Algoriphagus machipongonensis: one gene and its partner. The protein of the gene in region 2 binds, or shares a complex with, the protein of the main gene of each other region. Links are inferred from orthologs where the notes say so. Each region holds a gene or a part of one and is shown on either strand. Other genes may lie near its edges.

The links.
Region 1: the proteins of trxA (region 2) and trxB are in contact, whole or in part, in a crystal structure (PDB 1F6M), measured with the Escherichia coli proteins. The link is inferred for Algoriphagus machipongonensis from one-to-one orthologs.

The regions. Positions count from the first base shown.
Region 1 is NZ_CM001023.1:2,789,624-2,793,045, reverse strand. What follows is about bases 1-2,850. They hold trxB (thioredoxin-disulfide reductase), read left to right. Parts: upstream 1-878; coding sequence 879-1,823; downstream 1,824-2,850. Other genes in these bases: ALPR1_RS11725 (peptidoglycan DD-metalloendopeptidase family protein), read left to right, coding at 1,833-2,850; ALPR1_RS11735 (sigma-70 family RNA polymerase sigma factor), read left to right, coding at 1-691. In the rest of the region: more of ALPR1_RS11725, read left to right, coding at 2,851-2,876; bacillithiol biosynthesis deacetylase BshB1, read left to right, coding at 2,896-3,422.
Region 2 is NZ_CM001023.1:1,031,316-1,048,390, forward strand. Bases 6,398-9,137 are described here. They hold trxA (thioredoxin), read right to left. Parts: upstream 8,067-9,137; coding sequence 7,728-8,066; downstream 6,398-7,727. Other genes in these bases: selD (selenide, water dikinase SelD), read right to left, coding at 6,398-6,632; mnmH (tRNA 2-selenouridine(34) synthase MnmH), read right to left, coding at 6,604-7,659; dnaE (DNA polymerase III subunit alpha), read right to left, coding at 8,177-9,137. In the rest of the region: ALPR1_RS04450 (Na(+)-translocating NADH-quinone reductase subunit A), read left to right, coding at 1-861; ALPR1_RS04455 (NADH:ubiquinone reductase (Na(+)-transporting) subunit B), read left to right, coding at 865-2,064; nqrC (NADH:ubiquinone reductase (Na(+)-transporting) subunit C), read left to right, coding at 2,051-2,815; ALPR1_RS04465 (NADH:ubiquinone reductase (Na(+)-transporting) subunit D), read left to right, coding at 2,847-3,530; nqrE (NADH:ubiquinone reductase (Na(+)-transporting) subunit E), read left to right, coding at 3,545-4,156; ALPR1_RS04475 (3-keto-disaccharide hydrolase), read left to right, coding at 4,288-4,911; ALPR1_RS04480 (DUF502 domain-containing protein), read left to right, coding at 4,991-5,545; more of selD, read right to left, coding at 5,592-6,397; more of dnaE, read right to left, coding at 9,138-12,463; 16S rRNA (guanine(527)-N(7))-methyltransferase RsmG, read right to left, coding at 12,750-13,394; ALPR1_RS04510 (RNA polymerase sigma factor), read right to left, coding at 13,394-14,005; ALPR1_RS04515 (glycosyltransferase), read right to left, coding at 13,996-15,132; tRNA guanosine(34) transglycosylase Tgt, read left to right, coding at 15,254-16,384; ALPR1_RS04525 (LptF/LptG family permease), read left to right, coding at 16,388-17,075. UniProt on the Escherichia coli protein: Participates in various redox reactions through the reversible oxidation of its active center dithiol to a disulfide and catalyzes dithiol-disulfide exchange reactions.

The DNA of each region.
Region 1 (3,422 bases), 1.8 Mb from region 2 along the record:
CCTTCGATTTGTCGTTTCTGTTGCAAAGCAATATCAAAACCAAGGTCTTTCCTTAGGTGATTTGATCAACGAAGGAAACTTAGGTTTGATCAAAGCTGCACAGAGATTCGATGAAACTCGTGGTTTCAAATTCATTTCATATGCTGTTTGGTGGATTAGACAATCTATCCTGCAAGCTTTGGCAGAGCAATCTAGAATTGTTCGTTTGCCTTTGAACAGAGTTGGTTCTTTGAACAAAATCAGTAAAACTTTCAGCGAGCTGGAGCAAAGATTCGAAAGAGAACCTTCTCCGGAAGAATTAGCTGAGGTTTTGGAAGTAACTGCCAACGAGGTGGTGGATACTATGAAAATTTCTGGTCGTCACGTTTCCATGGATGCTCCATTTGTCCAAGGTGAAGAAAATAGCCTTTTGGATGTTTTGGAAAATGATGGAGACGAAAAACCAGATGATGGATTGATGAACGATTCACTTCGTAAAGAGGTGCAGCGTGCATTGTCCACTTTGACTCAACGTGAAGCTGATGTAATTACACTTTACTTCGGTTTAAATGGAGAGCATGCTATGACTCTTGAGGAAATTGGAGAGAAGTTCAATTTAACTCGGGAAAGAGTAAGGCAGATCAAAGAAAAAGCAATACGAAGACTTAGACACACTTCAAGAAGCAAGACCTTGAAGCCCTATTTGGGATAAAAGTCAAAAACATAAAGAGGGGCTTTTAGCCCCTTTTTTATATAAGAAATTTCTTGGATGTATCCTTTGCAGCATGGAGATATGAGAAGTTTTTCACCCTATTTTCCTCTTTGGGAATTTTAACATAGGGAGGTTTTGTTTACCCATCATAATTGATAAAATTTAAACGATTTAATACAAGCTATTAATGAATCAAGAGATTGAAAAAGTCCGTGTACTGATTGTTGGGTCCGGACCGGCAGGATATACTGCTGCGATTTATGCCTCAAGAGCAGGTTTATCCCCAGTGTTGTATACAGGTGGCCAACCTGGTGGGCAATTGACCATTACGAACGACGTTGAGAATTATCCAGGCTATCCTGATGGAGTGATGGGGCCGCAGATGATGGAAGATTTCAAAAATCAGGCTGAACGATTTGGAACTCAAGTGAGGTATGGGATGGTGACGAAGGTTGATTTTAATGCATCTCCAAAAGTGGTGACTGTGGATGATCAAGTAACCATTCATGCTGAAACTGTGATTATTTCTACAGGTGCTTCTGCCAAATGGTTAGGATTAGAAAGTGAGGAGAGATTAAACGGTAAAGGTGTATCAGCTTGTGCAGTTTGTGACGGATTTTTCTTTAGAAATCAGGAAGTTGCGATTGTTGGAGCTGGTGATACTGCCTGTGAGGAAGCGTCTTATTTGGCAAATATTTGTAGCAAAGTTTACATGTTTATCAGAAGAGATGAAATGAGGGCATCTCAAATCATGCAAAAACGTGTAATGAATAACCCTAAGATTGAAATCCTTTGGAATACAGAGACGGATGAGATTTTAGGAGAAGAAGAAGTAAGCGGTGTAAGAATTCTTAACAATAAAACTGGAGAAAAATCAGAATTAGCAATTTCTGGCTTCTTTGTTGCTATTGGACATCAACCAAATACTGAGATATTCAAGGACTTTATCCATATGGATGCTTCCGGGTATATCAAAACGATCCCAGGATCTTCTAAAACAAATATCGAGGGTGTTTTTGCCTGTGGCGATGCCCAAGATCATGTTTATAGACAAGCAGTTACAGCTGCTGGAACGGGATGTATGGCTGCTTTGGATGCTGAACGCTATTTGGCGGAAATAGAGAATACATAAACCTAATTCATGAGGTCTTTCATTCTAAAAATATTTTTAGGACTAATTTTGAGCATTGGTTTTACAGAAGCCAATGCTCAAGTTTTTCCTAAGATTATTAAGAAAAATAAATCAACTACTCCAGCTACTGAAACTCAGGAGCGGAAAAATATCGAACTAAGAGGGTTTGATCAACAGTCTTATTTAAGGACCCTTTCCACCATTACTGATTCCATTATTTTCGAAAATAATGTGAACTTGGGAAAGGTGCGTTCGATTGTTAGTGAAGACCCTAATGTCATGATTTGGGCACCAACAAATCAATTAATCAAGGTTTCTGAACAAGTTCAGATCGATAGCATCTGGATTACTGCTTACGAATACTTTTCAAGTTGGGATAGTAAGAAAATTGATATTTATAATTTTGATCCCAAAACCTTTCAGGATTCGGTAAACATCCGACTGTATGATCCATTTTTCGGTTACGAATGGAAAATGCCTCTTAGCAAGACTCCCGTTACCTCTACTTTTGGATCTAGATGGGGGAGATGGCACTATGGAACTGACCTTGATTTAGTTACCGGAGACCCTGTTTATAGTGGCTTTGATGGGATCGTTCGTGTCAGATCCTATGATCGCTATGGCTATGGTTATTATTTGGTAGTCCGCCATAAAAATGGTTTAGAGACACTCTATGGTCATTTGTCAAAGTTCTTAGTAGATGTAGGGCAGGAAGTTAAAGCGGGAGACCTTATTGCCAAAGGAGGTAGTACGGGAAGAAGTACGGGATCCCATCTTCATTATGAATTGAGATACCGAGGATTACCTTTTGATGCTCAGGATGTTTACGATTTTGATGAAGAGAAAATTGTGGGCCCTAATTATTTAATAACTCCCAATACTTTTGCACATGTGGTGAAGGCAAGAACCGCTGCTTACCATAGAGTTAAAAGAGGAGAAAACCTGGGTTCAATCGCTAGAAAATACGGTGTTTCTGTAAGTACACTCACAAGACTAAATGGAATTTCCACTCGTAGTATTTTGAGGATTGGTCAAAATCTAAGAGTAAGATAATCTTTAATAAAAATTTAAAATGTCAAAACTGGATGTATTGGTAATTGCTGCTCACCCGGATGATGCGGAATTAGGCTGTGCAGGTACTATTTTATCTCAGATAGAGAAGGGGTATAAAGTAGGGATTGTAGATCTCACCCAAGGAGAAATGGGAACCAGGGGAACTCCAGAATTAAGACTTCAGGAAGCGGAGAAGGCCGGTGAAATTTTAAAACTTTCAGCTCGTGAAAATATGGGCTTTAAAGATATTTATTTCGAGAATGACGAAGAGCATCAGCATAAACTAATTGAGGTTATTAGAAAATACCAGCCAGAGATAGTTCTTGCCAATGCAATAAGAGATAGGCATCCAGATCATGGAAAAGGCTCTGATTTGGCAAGTAAAGCCTGTTTTATGAGTGGTTTAAGAAAAATCGAAACTAGCTATAATGGGGTATCTCAAAAGCCTTGGAGACCTAAGTTTGTCTACCATTACATTCAAAATAATTACATAGAGCCTGATTTTATTGTTGATATTACCCCTTTTTGGGAGCAGAAAGTGGAAAG
Region 2 (17,075 bases):
TATGGCTTTATGTTAGAGGGGGAAGAAAAATACTTCCAAGCTGGAATTGATGCTTTAGGCAAGTTGACTTCAGGAAAAGTACATTTGAATTTGAATGGCGCTTCAGCAGCACCTTCTGTATTTGCCAATGTGAGCAATGCAGAAATCAATAAGGTTTCCGGACCACACCCTGCAGGGAATGTTGGTGTTCAGATTCACCATATTGATCCAATTAACAAGGGCGACTTGTTATGGACAATAAGTCCGTATGGGGTTATTCAGATTGGTAAATTGATGGTAGAAGGTGTTTACGATGCCTCTAAAACAATTGCAATCTCTGGATCTGAAATCACAAATGCTGCCTATGTGAAAACATATATGGGGGCTAATGTGTCTTCCTTTGTGAAAGGAAACTTAAACTCAGGCCATGTAAGAGTGATCTCTGGAAATGTATTGACTGGTGAAAAAATCTCAATGGATGGATTTGTTGGTTATTACCATAATCAGATAACAGTTATCCCAGAAGGAGACTATGAGGAGTTTTTAGGTTGGTTAATGCCTAGTACCTCCAAATTGAGTTTCCATAAAGCTTTGGGAATGTTCTCTTTCTTGAATAAAGGGAAATTTAAAGTAGATACAAATACCCACGGAGAGGAACGACCATTTGTTGTTTCAGGGGTATTTGAAAAAGTGCTTCCAATGGATATTCTTCCTACTTATTTGTTTAAAGCGATTCTCGCAGAAGACTTTGACGAAATGGAAGAGTTAGGACTATATGAAATTATAGAAGAGGATGTAGCACTTTGCGAGTTTGTGGATCCTTCTAAAAATGATTTACAGAAGTTGGTAAGATCAGGGGTTGAATTATTGATGTATAGTTAAGATATGAAGGCATTAAAAAATCTTTTCGATAGTGTAAAGCCAAACTTTGAGAAGGGCGGCAAATGGGAAAAGTTCTACACTCTCTATGAGGGCCATAGAACGATTGTATTTGCTCCAGACTTGACTACCAAAGCCAAGGGAGCTCAAATTAAGGATGCAACAGACTTGAAGCGTGTGATGATCACAGTGGTAATAGCCATGATCCCAGCATTGCTTTTCGGTATTCTAAATATTGGACACCAGCATTTCTTAGCCGTAGGCGAAGAAGCTACTTTCTTGGATAAAGCAATTTTTGGGTTGATCTCAGCATTGCCTATCCTGGTTGTGTCTTATGGTGTCGGCTTGTTGACAGAGTTTATTTTCTGTGTTGTAAGAAATCATCCGATTTCTGAAGGATTCCTGGTTTCAGGGATGTTGATTGCTTTAGTCATGCCTCCTCATATTCCATTATGGCAGGTTGCGGCAGCGACTATCTTTGCCGTAGTGATTGGTAAAGAGGTTTTTGGTGGTACAGGGATGAACATTCTTAATGTGGCCTTGACTGCTAGAGCTTTCTTATATTTTGCATATCCTGCGAATATTTCTGGTGACCAAGTATGGACTTACCTAGGAGATAAAATGGCAGTTGATGGTTTCTCTGGAGCGACTGCTCTTGGAGTTGCTTATAGCGCAAGTAATGATGGAACCCCGGTAGTGGAGGCTCTTGCTTCTCACAATGCCAGTATAGGTGCAGATTACAGCTTCATAAACATGTTTATGGGTTGGATTCCTGGATCTATCGGAGAAACATCTGTTTTGATGGCTTTGGTGGGAGCAGCAATTTTAATTGGTACTGGAATCGGAAGCTGGAAAATCATGCTTTCCGGATTTTTAGGAACCTACGTAATGGGTACTATCATGAACCTGTTGGCAGTCAATGAATACATGGCTATGCCAGCTCATTACCATTTAGTAATGGGAGGTTTAGCCTTTGGAATTATCTTCATGGCTACGGACCCAGTATCAGCTGCGCAAACAGAAACTGGTAAATGGATTTACGGATTGTTGATAGGTGTTTTGACCGTCATCATTCGAGTTACAAACCCTGCGTATCCAGAAGGGATTATGCTGGCAGTGTTGCTTATGAACGTATTTGCTCCACTGATTGATTATTATGTAGTAAAAGCTAACAAAACAAGGAGGTTACAACGTGCAACAGTCTAACGCATATATCATTACATTTTCGGTCATTTTGACCGTCGTGCTAGGTTTGCTTTTATCAGGCACCTCGCAAGTATTGGGGCCTTTGCAAAAAGAAGCCCAGGCTTTGGATAACAAGAAGCAGATTTTGGGAGCTGTGATTCCTTTAGAGCAAATTGATGGAATGACACCTCAGGAAATCAATGAATTCTACGCAAACCGTGTAGGTTCACTTGTGGTGAATATCAATGGTGAGGAAGTGACAGAACAAGACGGTGTAGCTGTGACTGCCGACTTGGTAGATGTTGCCAAAAACTATAAGAAGCCAGCTGAAGAGCGTCTTTTCCCTGTTTATATTTTCCATAAGGAAGGTAATCCTGAGGCTGTAGATAACTACATCTTGCCATTATACGGTGCTGGACTTTGGGATGCTATCTGGGGATATATTGCCTTGGATACTGATATGAATACTGTAGGTGGTGTTACTTTTGGTCATGCGGGTGAAACTCCAGGACTGGGAGCAAGAATCACTGAGCCAGGAGTTCAGGAAAGATATGTAGGTAAAACTATATACAATGAATCTGGTGAATTGGTAGCTGTGGAAATGCAGAAAGGTGAAGGAAAAGATTATTCTGATGACCCACATCAAGTGGATGGAATGTCTGGTGCTACTATTACTGGTAAAGGAGTGAATAATATGCTTAAGAACTACTTGAGTTATTATGAAGCTTACCTTAAAAGTCAGAAATCATCTTCAGCGGTAGCCACGCTTTAATTAGAACATCAACTCAATAATTATTTTAAATATGAGTGCTGAAACATTAGAAAAATCAATAGAGAAAAAGCCGGCGGAGGCGTTACTCTCCAAACGAAGGAAGAAGCTCGTTTCCGATCCTTTGGTGGATGATAACCCAATCACCATTCAGGTATTGGGGATTTGTTCTGCTCTTGCAGTAACAACTCAAATGAAGCCAACCTTGGTTATGGCTATTGCGGTAATCTTCGTAGTAGTAATGTCCAACTTGCTTATTTCTCTTCTTAGAAATACTATCCCTAGCCGTGTTCGTATTATTGTCCAGTTGGCAGTAGTAGCAACCTTGGTAACCTTGGTAAATGAGGTGTTGAAAGCTTTTGCATTTGATATGTACAAAGAGCTTTCTGTATTCGTTGGATTGATTATCACCAACTGTATTGTAATGGGGCGTTTAGAGGCATTTGCTTTAGGTAATAAGCCATATGACTCTATTCTTGATGGATTTGGATCTGCCTTAGGGTACTCCTGGATTATTTTGACCGTTGCTTTCTTTAGAGAGTTGCTTGGTTCAGGATCTGTTTTTGGAATTCCAATTTATGATTATGTCTCTAGCCTATTCGGATCAGATTTTAGTTTGGCTACAAACGGTCTTATGGTATCTCCGGTAGGTGCATTTATGGTTCTTGGATTAATCATCTGGATCCAGCGTACCAAAACAGGATATGTTGAACACTAAAACCAACTGAAGAAATGGAATTATTTAACTTAGGTATTCGGTCGATCTTTATCGACAATATGGTTTTTGCTTACTTCCTTGGGATGTGTTCTTTCTTGGCCGTATCCAAAAAAGTAAGTACTGCGATCGGTCTTGGTGCTGCAGTAATCTTTGTATTGACAGTGACTGTTCCAGTAAACTGGTTATTGAATGAATTTGTATTGAAAGAAGGAGCCCTTTCTTGGGCAAGTGCCAGCTTGGCAACTATTGACCTTACTTTCTTAAGATTTATCATGTTTATCGCGATCATCGCAGCGATGGTACAGTTGGTAGAAATGGTAGTTGAGAAATTTGCTCCAGCACTTTACGGTGCCTTGGGTATTTTCCTTCCATTGATTGCTGTAAACTGTGCGATCCTTGGTGGATCACTTTTCATGGCGCAAAGAGATTATACTTTAGCAGAATCTGCTGTTTACGGATTCGGATCAGGTACAGGTTTCTGTCTTGCTATTGTAGCACTTGCTGCAATCCGTGAAAAATTAAAATACTCCAACGTGCCAAATGGTCTAAAAGGATTGGGTATTACCATGCTATTGACAGGGTTAATGGGATTAGCGTTTATGTCCTTCATGGGAATTGACCTTTAATCTTATTTTAAACCTACGTTTAACATACTTAAAACCCGAAGAAGTAATTCTTCGGGTTTTTGTTTTTAGAAGCTAGGGTTTATTCAAGATTTGAGTTTAAATTTCAGAAATATTAAACAAATACAATTGCTATGAAAAACCTATTTTCATTACTGGCTTGCTTTTTAATTTCCCTATCACTTTCTGCACAAAGTGGAGAATGGGTGGAGCTATTTAATGGTCAAAATTTTGAAGGATGGAAAATTTCTGAAAATCCAGATTCTTTTTCCATTGAAGATGGAATGTTAAAAGTAAATGGACCTAGAGGTCACATGTTTTATGAAGGTGAAGTTGGAGACCATGACTTCAATAATTTCGAATTGGAAGTGACCTTGAAGACTTTACCAGAAGCCAACTCTGGGATTTTCATCCATACAAAATATCAAGAAAGAGGATGGCCAAACATCGGGCATGAAATTCAGGTTAATCAAAGCCACGGTGACTGGAGAAAAACAGGAAGTGTTTATTCATTCAAAGACGTGAGAGATACTTTTGTAGAAGATGGAGAGTGGTATAAAGAAACCATCATCGTTCAAGGTGATAAAGTTACCGTGAAAGTAAATGGAGAAGTAATCAACGAATATGATGAGACAAAAGACCGTGAAGGTGATTTAGGTACTAAAAAACTAGATCATGGTACTATTGCTCTCCAAGCCCATGATCCAAACTCTGTGGTTTACTATAAAAGTGTAAAAATTAAAATTCTTCCAGATTAAGAAAAAATTTAACTGAACCCAATTTCTATAAAAATCCTGATTATTATTGAACGATAATCAGGATTTTAATTTTCCAGCCATGGCATTTACTTATAAACGAATTCTTTCCTACTTCCTACGGGGATTGTTGTTTGTCACTCCAGTGGTAGTGACCATTTATATCATCTTCGAAACGATTCTGTTCTTAGATAACCTGATTCCGGTGCCTTTGCCAGGGATTGGGATCTTGATGGTTTTGGCTTTGATTACGTTTGTTGGTTACCTAGCAAGTTTATTCTTTGCAAAACCGATTTTTGATTGGTTTGAAAGAGGATTAATAAAAATCCCATTGGTTAATTTGATATATACCAGCATCAAGGATTTGATGGGTGCATTCGTTGGAGATAAAAAGAAATTTTCTTCTCCAGTAAAAGTTCAGCTTACCGATTCATTGATGCGATTGGGTTTTATTACTCAAGAAGATATGTCCATAGTAGGAGAGGCTGATCTAGTAGCTGTTTACTTTCCTCATAGCTACAATGTTTCTGGAAATGTGTTCTTGGTTCCAAAAGAGAACGTTACTCCATTAACTGGAGTTAAGAGTTCAGATGTGATGAAGTTTATGGTAAGCGGAGGAGTGTCTCCATTGGTTTAAATTCACAAAACAATAAAAAGGGAAGCCAGCTTTAAAGCTGGCTTTTTTAGTTTACTGCCACGGTAAACTCATTTTTCTCAGTAAATTTTCCAATCTCCCAGATTACTTGATTTTGTTGCTTCATTGCATTTTCAAACCAAGACTGATTTTCAGGATCTACCGCCAGCATTAATCCACCGCTAGTCTGAGGATCGCATAGTTTGACCAAATCCATGCCCTCTACACCTTTGGTTTTGGCACTATATGCATTCCAATTTCGGTAGGTGTTATCCGGGAAAATGAATTGATTGATATATTCCTGTATCCCTTCTATCAAGGGAAGTTTGTGGATTTCAATGGCTGCTGAAACTTCCGATCCCTCGCACATTTCAATAAGGTGTCCTAGCAATCCAAAACCAGTCACATCAGTCATCGCATGAACCTCCTCATGATTTCCTATCAGCTCGCCAATTGAATTTAGACGACAGGCAGTATCAATCAAATGGGCATAATCCTTGTCTTGAATCTTTTGTCTTTTCAGCGCAGTGGCCAAAACGCCAATTCCCAGTGGTTTGGTTAGATAAATGATGTCTCCAGATTTTGCTCCTTTGTTGGTTTTAATCTTTCTAGGGTGGATTATCCCGTTTACAGAAAGCCCAAAAATCGGGTCTTTTGCAGCGATGCTATGACCTCCTGCCAGTTCGATTCCAGCAGTTTTACAAATGCTCTTAGCACCTTCCATTACCTTAGCTGCGAGTTCAGGAGCAAGTTTCTCTACGGGCCAGCTTAAAATAGCATTGGCGAAGACAGGCTTCCCACCCATAGCGTATATATCAGAAATGGCATTCGCAGCGGCAATTCTTCCAAAATCAAATGGATCATCTACAATCGGGGTGAAAAAGTCTACGGAATTGATCATTGCAAGATCATCCGAAACCTGATAAACTGCTGCATCATCTTTTCCAGAGTTGCCCACCAATAGATTTGGATCAACTTGGGTGAAAGAGCCGCTGGAGCTAAGAATTTGGTCAAGAATTGCTGGGGCTATTTTACAGCCACAACCTGAACCTTCACTCCATTCAGTGAGCCGGATTACTGATTTTTCCATTTAGTTGGTTTTTAATTTCCATTATTAATTTGACTGATTCTTCCACTCCTATTCCTGTAAGGTCAATCCTTTTTAATTTGTTAGGGTCATGACGCTCCAAATCAAATTGGTATGTTTTGTCATAATAGATCAACAGGTTGGAAATCCATGATTCATGATGATCATTGATGATGTCTTCTATGGCTGTGGTCGTTCGAAGACCGCCTAGTTTTTTCTTCAGCCGATTAATTGCCTTGATAAGTTCTTCCTTGGGAAGTGATGCATATTCCTCTTTGATCAGTTGGATTCTTTCCTCTTCTGATTTTAAGATATCAATCAATGGAGAGCAACCCATCAAGTTAAAAAACTGATCGTTGATAATTATTTTACCGATTCGCCTACTTTCATTTTCTAGCCAGATAGTTTCATTTGAGTTAAACTGACGTAGTTTTTCAGCCATTAAATTTTCAAATTGTTCTACACTCGGCTGAGGCTGTTGACCAATGCCTCCAAAAGCGGAACCTTTGTGATTAGCTAAGTCTTCTAAATCCAGCACCTGCTCATTTTTGTCTTCTAAAGCTTTTAAAAGTCTGGTTTTTCCAACACCAGTTTTACCTCCGAGTACCAATAGATTCCAAGGTTTTCTAACTTCATCAAAAGTGTAGTTTCGATAAGTTTTGTATCCGCCTTTGAGTCGGAAGACTTCAAATCCTACCATGCTTAAAAGCCAGGAAAGAATCTGACTTCTCATACCGCCCCTCCAGCAGTACACGATTATTTTTTGCTTAGGAAAAAGTTCTATTGCCTTTTTTTGAATTTGGTGAAATCTTGGGCCTACCAGTTCAAATCCCTTGATGGTGGCATCAAGAGCCCCTTTTTGTTTATAAAGTGTTCCTACTTCAGTGCGCTCACTATTGGAAAGTATTGGGATATTGATCGATTGGGGTATGTGGCTTTGGAGAAACTCCGCTTCACTTCTTGCATCTATTAATGGCAATTGTTCTCGCAAAGACCAAAACTCCTCAAGTGAAATCAGTTTTTCTATCATCTTAGGCTCAAGATAAAAAAAAGCCACAAGGAATACCCTGTGGCTTTACTAAGAATGTTATTTATAAATTAAAGTTGTGCGTCTAGCTTCTGAGCCAAAACTGCTTTAGGCACTGCGCCAACTTGCTTGTCTACGATTTCACCGCCTTTGAAGAACAAAAGGGTAGGGATCGATCTGATTCCAAATGCTTGAGCTACAGCAGGGTTAGCGTCAACATCAACTTTTCCAATTACTGCTTTTCCATCATAATCACCAGCCAATTCTTCCACTACTGGACCGATCATTTTACAAGGTCCACACCATTCAGCCCAGAAGTCAACCAAAATCGGTTGGTCTGATTTGATGATTTCCTCAAAGTTTGCATCTGTGATTTCAATTGATTTTCCCATTGTATGTTTAGTTTTAATTTTGCTTAATTTTTGCCAAATATATGAGCTAAAGCGTATTGATGGGCAATAAGTTCCGAGGGATTTAATTTTTTTATCTATGACTCATTGATAGAATAAATGAAAACTGATTAGACAATTTTATAAATCACCTCTGGAATCTCTTTCAGCTCTTTGATCATATCTGCGCTTGGATCTATGGAGAAGCGTTTAGAGAATAGTTCTAAGGCAATATTTTCCTTTCTATCAATGACATCAAAATAAAGTTTTGCATCGCCTTTGTACTTCTCTGTAATGGATTCTAATTTTTCCATCAAGTCAAGAGTTAAATCATCCAAATCGATATTAATCCGCATTCCCTTAACCATTTTACCACGTACTTCGCTGAGTAGCATGATATTACTGATTTTAAACTCCAGCTCATTCTCTGCCCATTTTTTTGGTTCAATCCTACCAGTAATGAAAAGGAACCATCCAGTCATGAAATACTCCTTGAACTTCACATAATCTTCACCAAACAAGAAAAAAGTAAATCCACCATGGTAGTCTTCCATCGTTAGCGTACCAAAAGGTTTCCCGTTTTTGGTAGTTCTATGAGCAAAACTACTTACAGATCCGGCTAGCTTGATTTCTTTCTTGTTTTTAAAGCTGTCAATATCATTTAGATCTGGAAGATTCGCATTTGTAAATGATTCAATCTCTAACCTATATTGATCCAGTGGGTGTCCTGAGATATAAAGCCCCACCACTTCTTTTTCAATGTTCAATTGCTGTAGTTGGGAGAAGGGCTCCATCGGTGCCACTGAAGGCAAAGGAATATCCATACTTCCGCTGCTTCCTCCAAATAAACTAACTTGAGCACTTTCTTCTTCTTGTTGTACTTTTTGAGCGTATTTCGTTGCTTTTTCTATCAAAGTCAGGTCTCCATCCGCTGCTTCAAGGTATTGGCGTCTATGGTGCTCAGGGAAGCAGTCAAAGCCCCCTGCCATTGCTAGTGCCTCCATGGTCTTTTTGTTAAGAGCTTTAGAGTTGACACGCTTCGCAAAATCAAAAAGATTTTTAAACGGACCATTCTCCTCTCTTTCCTTGATGATTTCATCTACAGCAGCTGAGCCTGCACCTTTGATTGCTGCCATCCCAAATCGGATTTCTCCTTCAGCGTTTACCGTAAATCCGTTTTTGGATTCATTGACATCCGGGCCTAAAACAGGAATTCCAGATCGCTTGCATTCCTCCATAAAGAAGGTTACTTGCGAAATATCATTCATGTTATTACTCAAAACCGAAGCCAGGTATTCGGCAGGATAATGAGCCTTTAAATAGGCCGTTTGGTAAGCTACCCAAGCATAACAAGTAGAGTGTGATTTGTTGAAGGCGTAAGAGGCAAATGCTTCCCAGTCTTTCCAAATCTTTTCAAGTTTGGATTTATCATGGCCTTTTTCTGCCGCTTGGTTGACAAATTTAGGCTTCATTTTGTCCAAGACATCCTTCAGCTTCTTACCCATTGCCTTACGCAATACATCCGCCTCACCCTTTGTGAATCCAGCAAGTTTCTGAGAAAGTAACATCACTTGCTCCTGGTAGACCGTAATCCCATAGGTTTCATTGAGGTACTCCTCCATGTCATCCAGATCATAGGTAATGGGCTCCTCACCATGCTTCCTTCTAATAAAGCTTGGGATGTATTCCAATGGACCTGGACGATACAAGGCGTTCATAGCAATCAAATCGGCAAATACAGTCGGTTTGAGCTCACGCATGTACTTCTGCATTCCGGCAGATTCATATTGGAAGATTCCTACCGTCTCACCTCGCTGGAATAGCTCATAAGTCTTTACATCATCGATCGGGAATTTTTCCGGATCTAATTCGATGCCATGCCTTTCCTTGACAATTTTGACAGCATCCTTAATCAAGGTTAAGGTTTTGAGTCCCAAGAAGTCCATTTTAAGGAGTCCGGCCGATTCTACCACAGAGTTATCAAACTGAGTGCAGACCATGTCAGAATCCTTTGCCAGAGCTACCGGAACAAAATTGGTAATGTCATCGGGTGTGATAATAACCCCACAAGCGTGAATCCCCAGGTTTCTGACCGAACCTTCAAGCATGGTGGCCTGATTGATTGTTTTAGCCGATTCATCCTGCCCTTTTGAAATTCGGATCAGTTCATCAGCTTTGGCAATGAGTTCACCTTGACCTTTTAATTTATCAGAAAGTGCAGCTCTGTTTCCCGCCAGTCCAAATAAAGCTTTCAGTTTAATGTCAGGCACCAAATTGGCTAGCCTTCCGGCATCTGCTAAAGGTAGATTCAATACTCTAGCAGTATCACGGATAGCAGATTTTGCAGCCATGGTACCATAAGTGATGATTTGGGCTACCTGATTTGCTCCATATTTTTTGATTACATAGTCAATCACTTTTTGTCGGCCATGATCATCAAAGTCAATATCAATATCGGGTAGTGAAACTCGATCTGGGTTTAGGAATCTCTCAAAAAGTAGGTTGTAAGCGATCGGGTCAATATTAGTAATGCCTGTGCAATAGGCAACTGCGGATCCTGCTGCAGATCCACGTCCCGGTCCCACAGAAACCCCAAGCTTTCTTGCTTCTACAATGAAATCCTGCACAATCAAGAAGTATCCTGGATACCCGGTGTTTTCAATCGTTTTTAACTCAAAATCCAGGCGCTCCTCAATCTCCGGAGTGATTTCCTCGTATCGTTTTTTTGCCCCTTCATAGGTTAGGTGTCGTAAAAAGGCATTTTCACCCCGTTTTCCACCGTCCACTTCATCTTCAGGATGCTTGAATTCATCAGGAATATCAAAGGCAGGAAGTAAAACTTCGCGAGCTAGTTTATAGGGTTCGATTTTATCCGTAATCTCTGCGGTGCATTCAATAGCCTCGGGTAAATCAGCAAAGAGCTTCTTCATCTCCTCAGGGCTTTTGATGTAATACTCATCATTTGGGAAGCCATACCGGAATTCCCGTCCTCTTTTACCGATGTATTTCTTTGGTTTTTCTACCAGTTCCCCATCCTTAACACAAAGTAAAATATCGTGGGCCTTTGCATCCGCTTTATTTGTATAGTAGGAATTATTTGCGGCGAAGTATTTAACGTCATGCTTTTTAGCAAACTCCAAAAGCACCTCGTTTACCTTTTCCTCCTCGGGTATCCCATGCCTACAAAGTTCTACATAGAAATCTTCTCCAAATTGTTCTTTCCACCACAAAAAGGCTTCTTCCGCTTGTGTTTCCCCTACATTCAGGATCAAAAACGGAATTTCACCCCATAGCCCACCAGTCGTTGCGATGAGGTCTCCTTTGTATTGCTGAAGGACCTCCTTATCAATTCGAGGTAGATAATAGAATCCTTCGATATTGGCATAGGAAGCCAGTTTAGCCAGGTTATGATATCCGGCTTTGTTTTTAGCGATTAATACAGTTTGATAACCATCGTCTTTGCTTGATTTATTTTTTCTGTCCCGGCAAAGGTTAAATTCACAACCGAGAATAGGTTTGATATCGTTGGATAGTGCCTCTTTTACAAAATGAAAGGCTGCCATCATATTGCCATGGTCAGTCATGGCGATTGCAGGCATCCCCATTTCTTTAGCCTTCGCTACCATAGCAGGAATCTCTGAGGTAGCTTGTAGGACGGAGTATTGACTATGGACGTGTAGGTGCGTAAAAGGAATATCAGTCAGGTCTGAAATGTCTGCTTTTCCTGCCTGTTTCAATACATCTTTGGCTGCAGCTTTTTGAGTATCTTTTGCCTGTGCAAAATTGGCTTCATCAAGCTTCGGAGCCTCATAGATCACTTCAGAAATTGCAATCCCTTCTTCAGGAGCTTGTACACCCTGAGTGATCAAACCAAAGAAACAGCGTGCTGTAGCATCTACATCATAGGCTGCATCGTGAGCATCTCCAAAGCCTTTACCAAAAAGTTTTTGGTGTAACTCAGTCAGCGTAGGCCATTTGAATTTTCCCCCTCTACCACCAGGGATAGCACAGAATTCAGTGGATATGTCTTTGGTGTCTAGTTGATCGGCGGTAAGGGGCATGGTAGCCTCTGCTCGCAGGTACTCCGAACCGACCACGTTGATGTCGAACTCGACATTGTGACCCACCAGATATTTGGTCTTTTTTACATCTCCTTCAAAAATCCCAAGTATTTGCTTTAGGTCATGTCCTTCTTTTAAGGCTCTTTTGGTAGAGATTCCATGGACTTTCTCCGCATTATAGGGGATGGTAAAACCTTCTGGACGGATAATGTAATTATGATTCGAAATCAGATTTCCCTTCTCATCATGCAATTGCCAGGCAAGCTGGACCAGTCGTGGCCAGTTATCCACATCTGACATGGGGGCATTGTAATCGCGGGGTAATCCGGTGGTTTCGGTATCAAAAATTAAATACATACAGCTTTGGGAATTGAGACTTCAAATTAGCGCTAATCTCTGAAATGAGGCAAGAGTAGCGGAGCTAATTGTCGGGAAATAAAAAAAATAATTACAAGTAATCCCTGATTGAACGGATAAAGCTATTACTGAATAATCTCGGCAAAAAATTTAGAAATTGAAAAAATAGTAATAGTCAATTTTCGATTTCTCACACCAAAAATCTAAAAAAAATTCATTTGAATTTCTGACTTTCATCTTATCGCTTTACATCAGAAATACATACTTCAAACATTTAAAACCTTTACTACCTCTTATCCTCCCAGGGCATGTAAACCACTTTTTTGGTTTCAAAAAACTCCTCCTTGAAATAGTCCTCCAAATGGTAAACCACATAGGATTTACCTAATTCTTCCATCTCCTCATCAACTTCACCACCTTTTAAATAAAGAATTCCATTGGGGTATTCATTGAAATCTTCCTTACGGATTTTGTTTTTGACCCAAGGGTAAAAGTTAGCCATTCGGGTGACAGCCCGACTGATCACAAAATCATATTTACGAACAAGTTGCTCGGCTCTTGTTTGCTGAGCTTCCACATTTGCTAATTTTAACTGCTTCGCAACATCCTTCACCACAGTGATTTTCTTTCCGATAGAGTCAACTAAATGAAAATGTGTATCAGGAAATAGGATGGCTAGAGGAATCCCAGGAAAGCCTCCACCTGTACCGATATCAAGAATTTTGGTGCCGGGTTGGAAGTTCATGACTTTACTAATACCTAATGAATGCAGGACGTGGTGGATATAAAATTGATCCATATCCTTTCTTGAAATCACGTTTATTTTAGAATTCCAATCCTCGTAGAGTTCTTGAAGTCGATCAAATTTTGCTATTTGATCCTCAGTGAGATTGGGAAAATAAGCTTGGATAAGCTGGGTGCCGGAATTCATTAGATGTGTTTTTGTTTGCCAGCGGCGATTTCATATAGTAATTCTCTAGAGCGGTGAAGCTGAGCTTTGACTGTCCCTAAAGGTTTTTCTAGTTCTTGGGCAATCTCCTCATAGGATAGTTCGTCAAAATATCTCAACTGCACTAGTTTACGGTATTTTGCCGGTAGCTTATCTACAAAAATACGCACCATCTCTATTCTTTGGGATCTGATAAATTCATCCTGCGGATTGTTGTCATCATCTTCCACGTCAATATTGACCGAGTTACCGCTGTCATCCGTCAAAGTATTATTAAGACTCATGGTCTTTAATTTTTTCTTTCGGATAAAATCAATGGTATTGTTTGTGGCAATTCTGAAAAGCCAGGTACTGAAAGTGTAATCTTTTTTGAATCTATGTAGATTTTTAAAAGCTTTAGCAAAAGCTTCCATTGTCAGATCCTCTGCATCATCAGCATCACGGATCATTTTTAGGATCATAAAAAAGACCGCTTTTTTATACCGCTTCATCAAGCTGGCATAGGCTTGCTGATCTTTATCCTGAACCGCTCTGTCGATTAGTGCAAAATCTTCTAGTGCTTTATTTGAAAAACCTCTTTCGTTTATTTCCATTGGATGTCTTTTGCCTGGTGGGATATAGTCCCTAGTACCCAAAAGTAACCTAAATACAAGAAATCCAATATCCAGATGTTTTTTGGGGCCTTAGTTCCTTGGATCTTCTTACTGGAAGACGAAAATACGGCTACCATTATTACAGACCTTAAAAGAATAATACCGAAAACTATTGAAAAATGTTCCCAACTCTTATCAATTCCGAAATAAATCATTAATCCGAGGCCTCCCAACCAGAACAAAGCATGCGAAAGAGTAAAGAAACCGATTTTTTGTTTATCCTCTGATCGATAGTACTTTCCAGCATGTAAGTGCCTCTTCTTTTGCACTAAATACTCTTTGACTGTCTTTTTAGGAATAGAGGTGGTGTTGGATTCTGGATCTAAAACCACTGCCGTATTTCTGCCTGTCGCATACTTATTAACGAAAAGATCATCATCTCCGCCTTCAATATGCCAAAGATCTTTAAAAGCCTTTACTTCCATGAAAAAACTTCTTCGATAACAAAGGTTTCTGCCTACTCCCATAAAAGGAGCTTTCCAAAGGCCAAAAGAGAAGTAATAAAGAACCGTAAGAAGGGTTTCGTATTGAATCCAGCTATTGAGAAAACCCTTTTCTTTTTCATAACCTGAATATCCCAGAGCAAAAGTTTTATTGTTTTCTCGTACAGGTGCAGTTATTTTTCTTACCCACTGATTTGAATTGGGACGGCAATCGGCATCTGTTAATAAAATGATATCATTTTTCGTCACTTTAATTCCCAGGGTCATGGCAAACTTTTTGGCAGTGACATGATTCGGAGTGTACTTGATGGTAACCGATCTAAGTTTCGGGTAAATGGCCATCATTTCTTCGAGTAATCGTTTGGTTCGATCCGTGGATCTATCATTGACGATTAGAACTTCGTAATTAGGGTAATCTTGCTCGAAGAGTTTGGGAATGAGTGTCTTAAGGTTTTTAAACTCATTATGTGCTGAAACTAGTATAGTGACAGCTTCCTCTTTTGAAGGGTTGTTAGTTGCCTTGGAAGGCTTTGAGAATGCGGTACGTCCAAATATTACTAACAGGTATATGACCTGGATAATTAATCCAACACCGAAGAAAAACCAAAGTAAAAATAGGCCCATAGATCAATTTTGCTGGGCAAATATAAAATCAAATTCAGCAAGTCATTTAAGAATAAGCGTATATTTTTGTACCCTAGAACATACAATTTGCGGATTGTATACTCAATTGCATCATTTCCTTATGAAGTTTAACCTTTCTCATCAAGATCCCAAGAGTAAAGCCAGAGCAGGAGTAGTCAAAACTGATCATGGTGATATTCAAACTCCTATTTTCATGCCTGTAGGTACTGCAGGTTCTGTAAAAGCAGTGCATCAGCGGGAATTGATGTATGATATCAAAGCAGAAATAATTTTAGGAAATACCTATCATTTGTATCTGCGTCCAGGATTGGATATTCTGGAAAAAGCAGGAGGTCTCCATAAATTCAATGGTTGGTCTAAACCAATCCTGACGGATAGCGGAGGATATCAAGTGTTTTCTTTGGCGGGGACCAGAAAAATCAAAGAGGATGGTGTGATGTTTAAATCTCATATTGATGGTTCAAAGCATCATTTCACTCCAGAAAATGTGATGGATATCCAGCGAACCATTGGAGCTGATATCATTATGGCTTTTGATGAGTGTACTCCTTATCCATGTGAGTATGGCTATGCCAGGAATTCCATGGAGATGACCCATAGATGGCTAAAAAGATGTATCGATCGATTTGATTCCACAGAAGGGAAATATGGCTATAGTCAAACTTTGTTTCCTATCGTCCAAGGATCAGTTTATAAAGATTTGCGAAAGCAAAGTGCTGAGTTTATAGCTTCCACCAACCAAGAAGGAAATGCGATCGGAGGTCTTTCTGTGGGAGAACCAGCAGAAATGATGTATGAAATGACTGAACTGGTGACCGATATTCTACCTACAGATAAGCCGAGGTATCTGATGGGAGTAGGAACACCCGCCAATATTTTGGAATGCATTGCGCTTGGCGTGGATATGTTTGATTGTGTTATGCCCACTAGAAATGCCAGAAATGGAATGCTATTTACTTCTGAGGGGATTATCAATATAAGGAATGAAAAGTGGAAGGATGACTTTTCGGCCATCGATCCTGCTATTGGAGGTCATGTCAGTACTTTTTATTCAAAAGCATACTTGAGACATTTGGTGATCAGTAAAGAGATTTTGGCTGCGCAGATTGCAAGTATCCATAACCTAAGTTTTTATCTTTGGCTGGTAAAGCAGGCAAGAGAACATATCCTTTCAGGAGATTTTGCCGTTTGGAAAGATCAAATGGTAAAGAAAGTAAGCACCAGATTATAATTCATGAAACTTCTCGATAAGCTGATCATCAAGGATTTTTTGAAAACCTACTTTTTTGTAGTGTTGATGCTGATCTTGATTGTATTGGTTCTTGATTTTACAGAGAAGAATGATTCGTACATCAGAAATGATGTTCCTTCCGGGGAGATAATGAAATACATGATCAATTATGGTCTGTATCTCAATAATCTATTAACTCCGATTACCGTTTTTATTTCGGTCATTTTCATTACCTCTAAAATGGCTGGGAGAACGGAGATCATAGCCATCTTGAGTAGTGGAGTCAGTTTTCCCAGAATGCTCAGGCCCTTTATTTTTGCCGCTATGTTGATTGGAGGAGTCAGTTTTTTGCTAAATGGTTGGGTGTTGCCTGTTGCTACGGAGGGAGTGACCAAATTTAAGCTTACCTATATAGACAAAACAAGAACTGCTTCAGATCCTAATGTTCATATCAAAGTTGGGACTGATTCTTATGCCTACCTGAGTAGGTTTTATAAAACAGGTAACACAGGATACCATTTTACACTTGAGACCATTCGTGATGGTAGATTGATCAATAAGTTATCTTCAGACCGGATTCAGTGGGATACTGCCAAAAATGTTTGGACATTAAAGAATTGGCGATTTAGAGAACTCAATGAATTTGGGGAAGATTATTCGGTAGGGGAAGAAATGGATACTACCCTTTCTA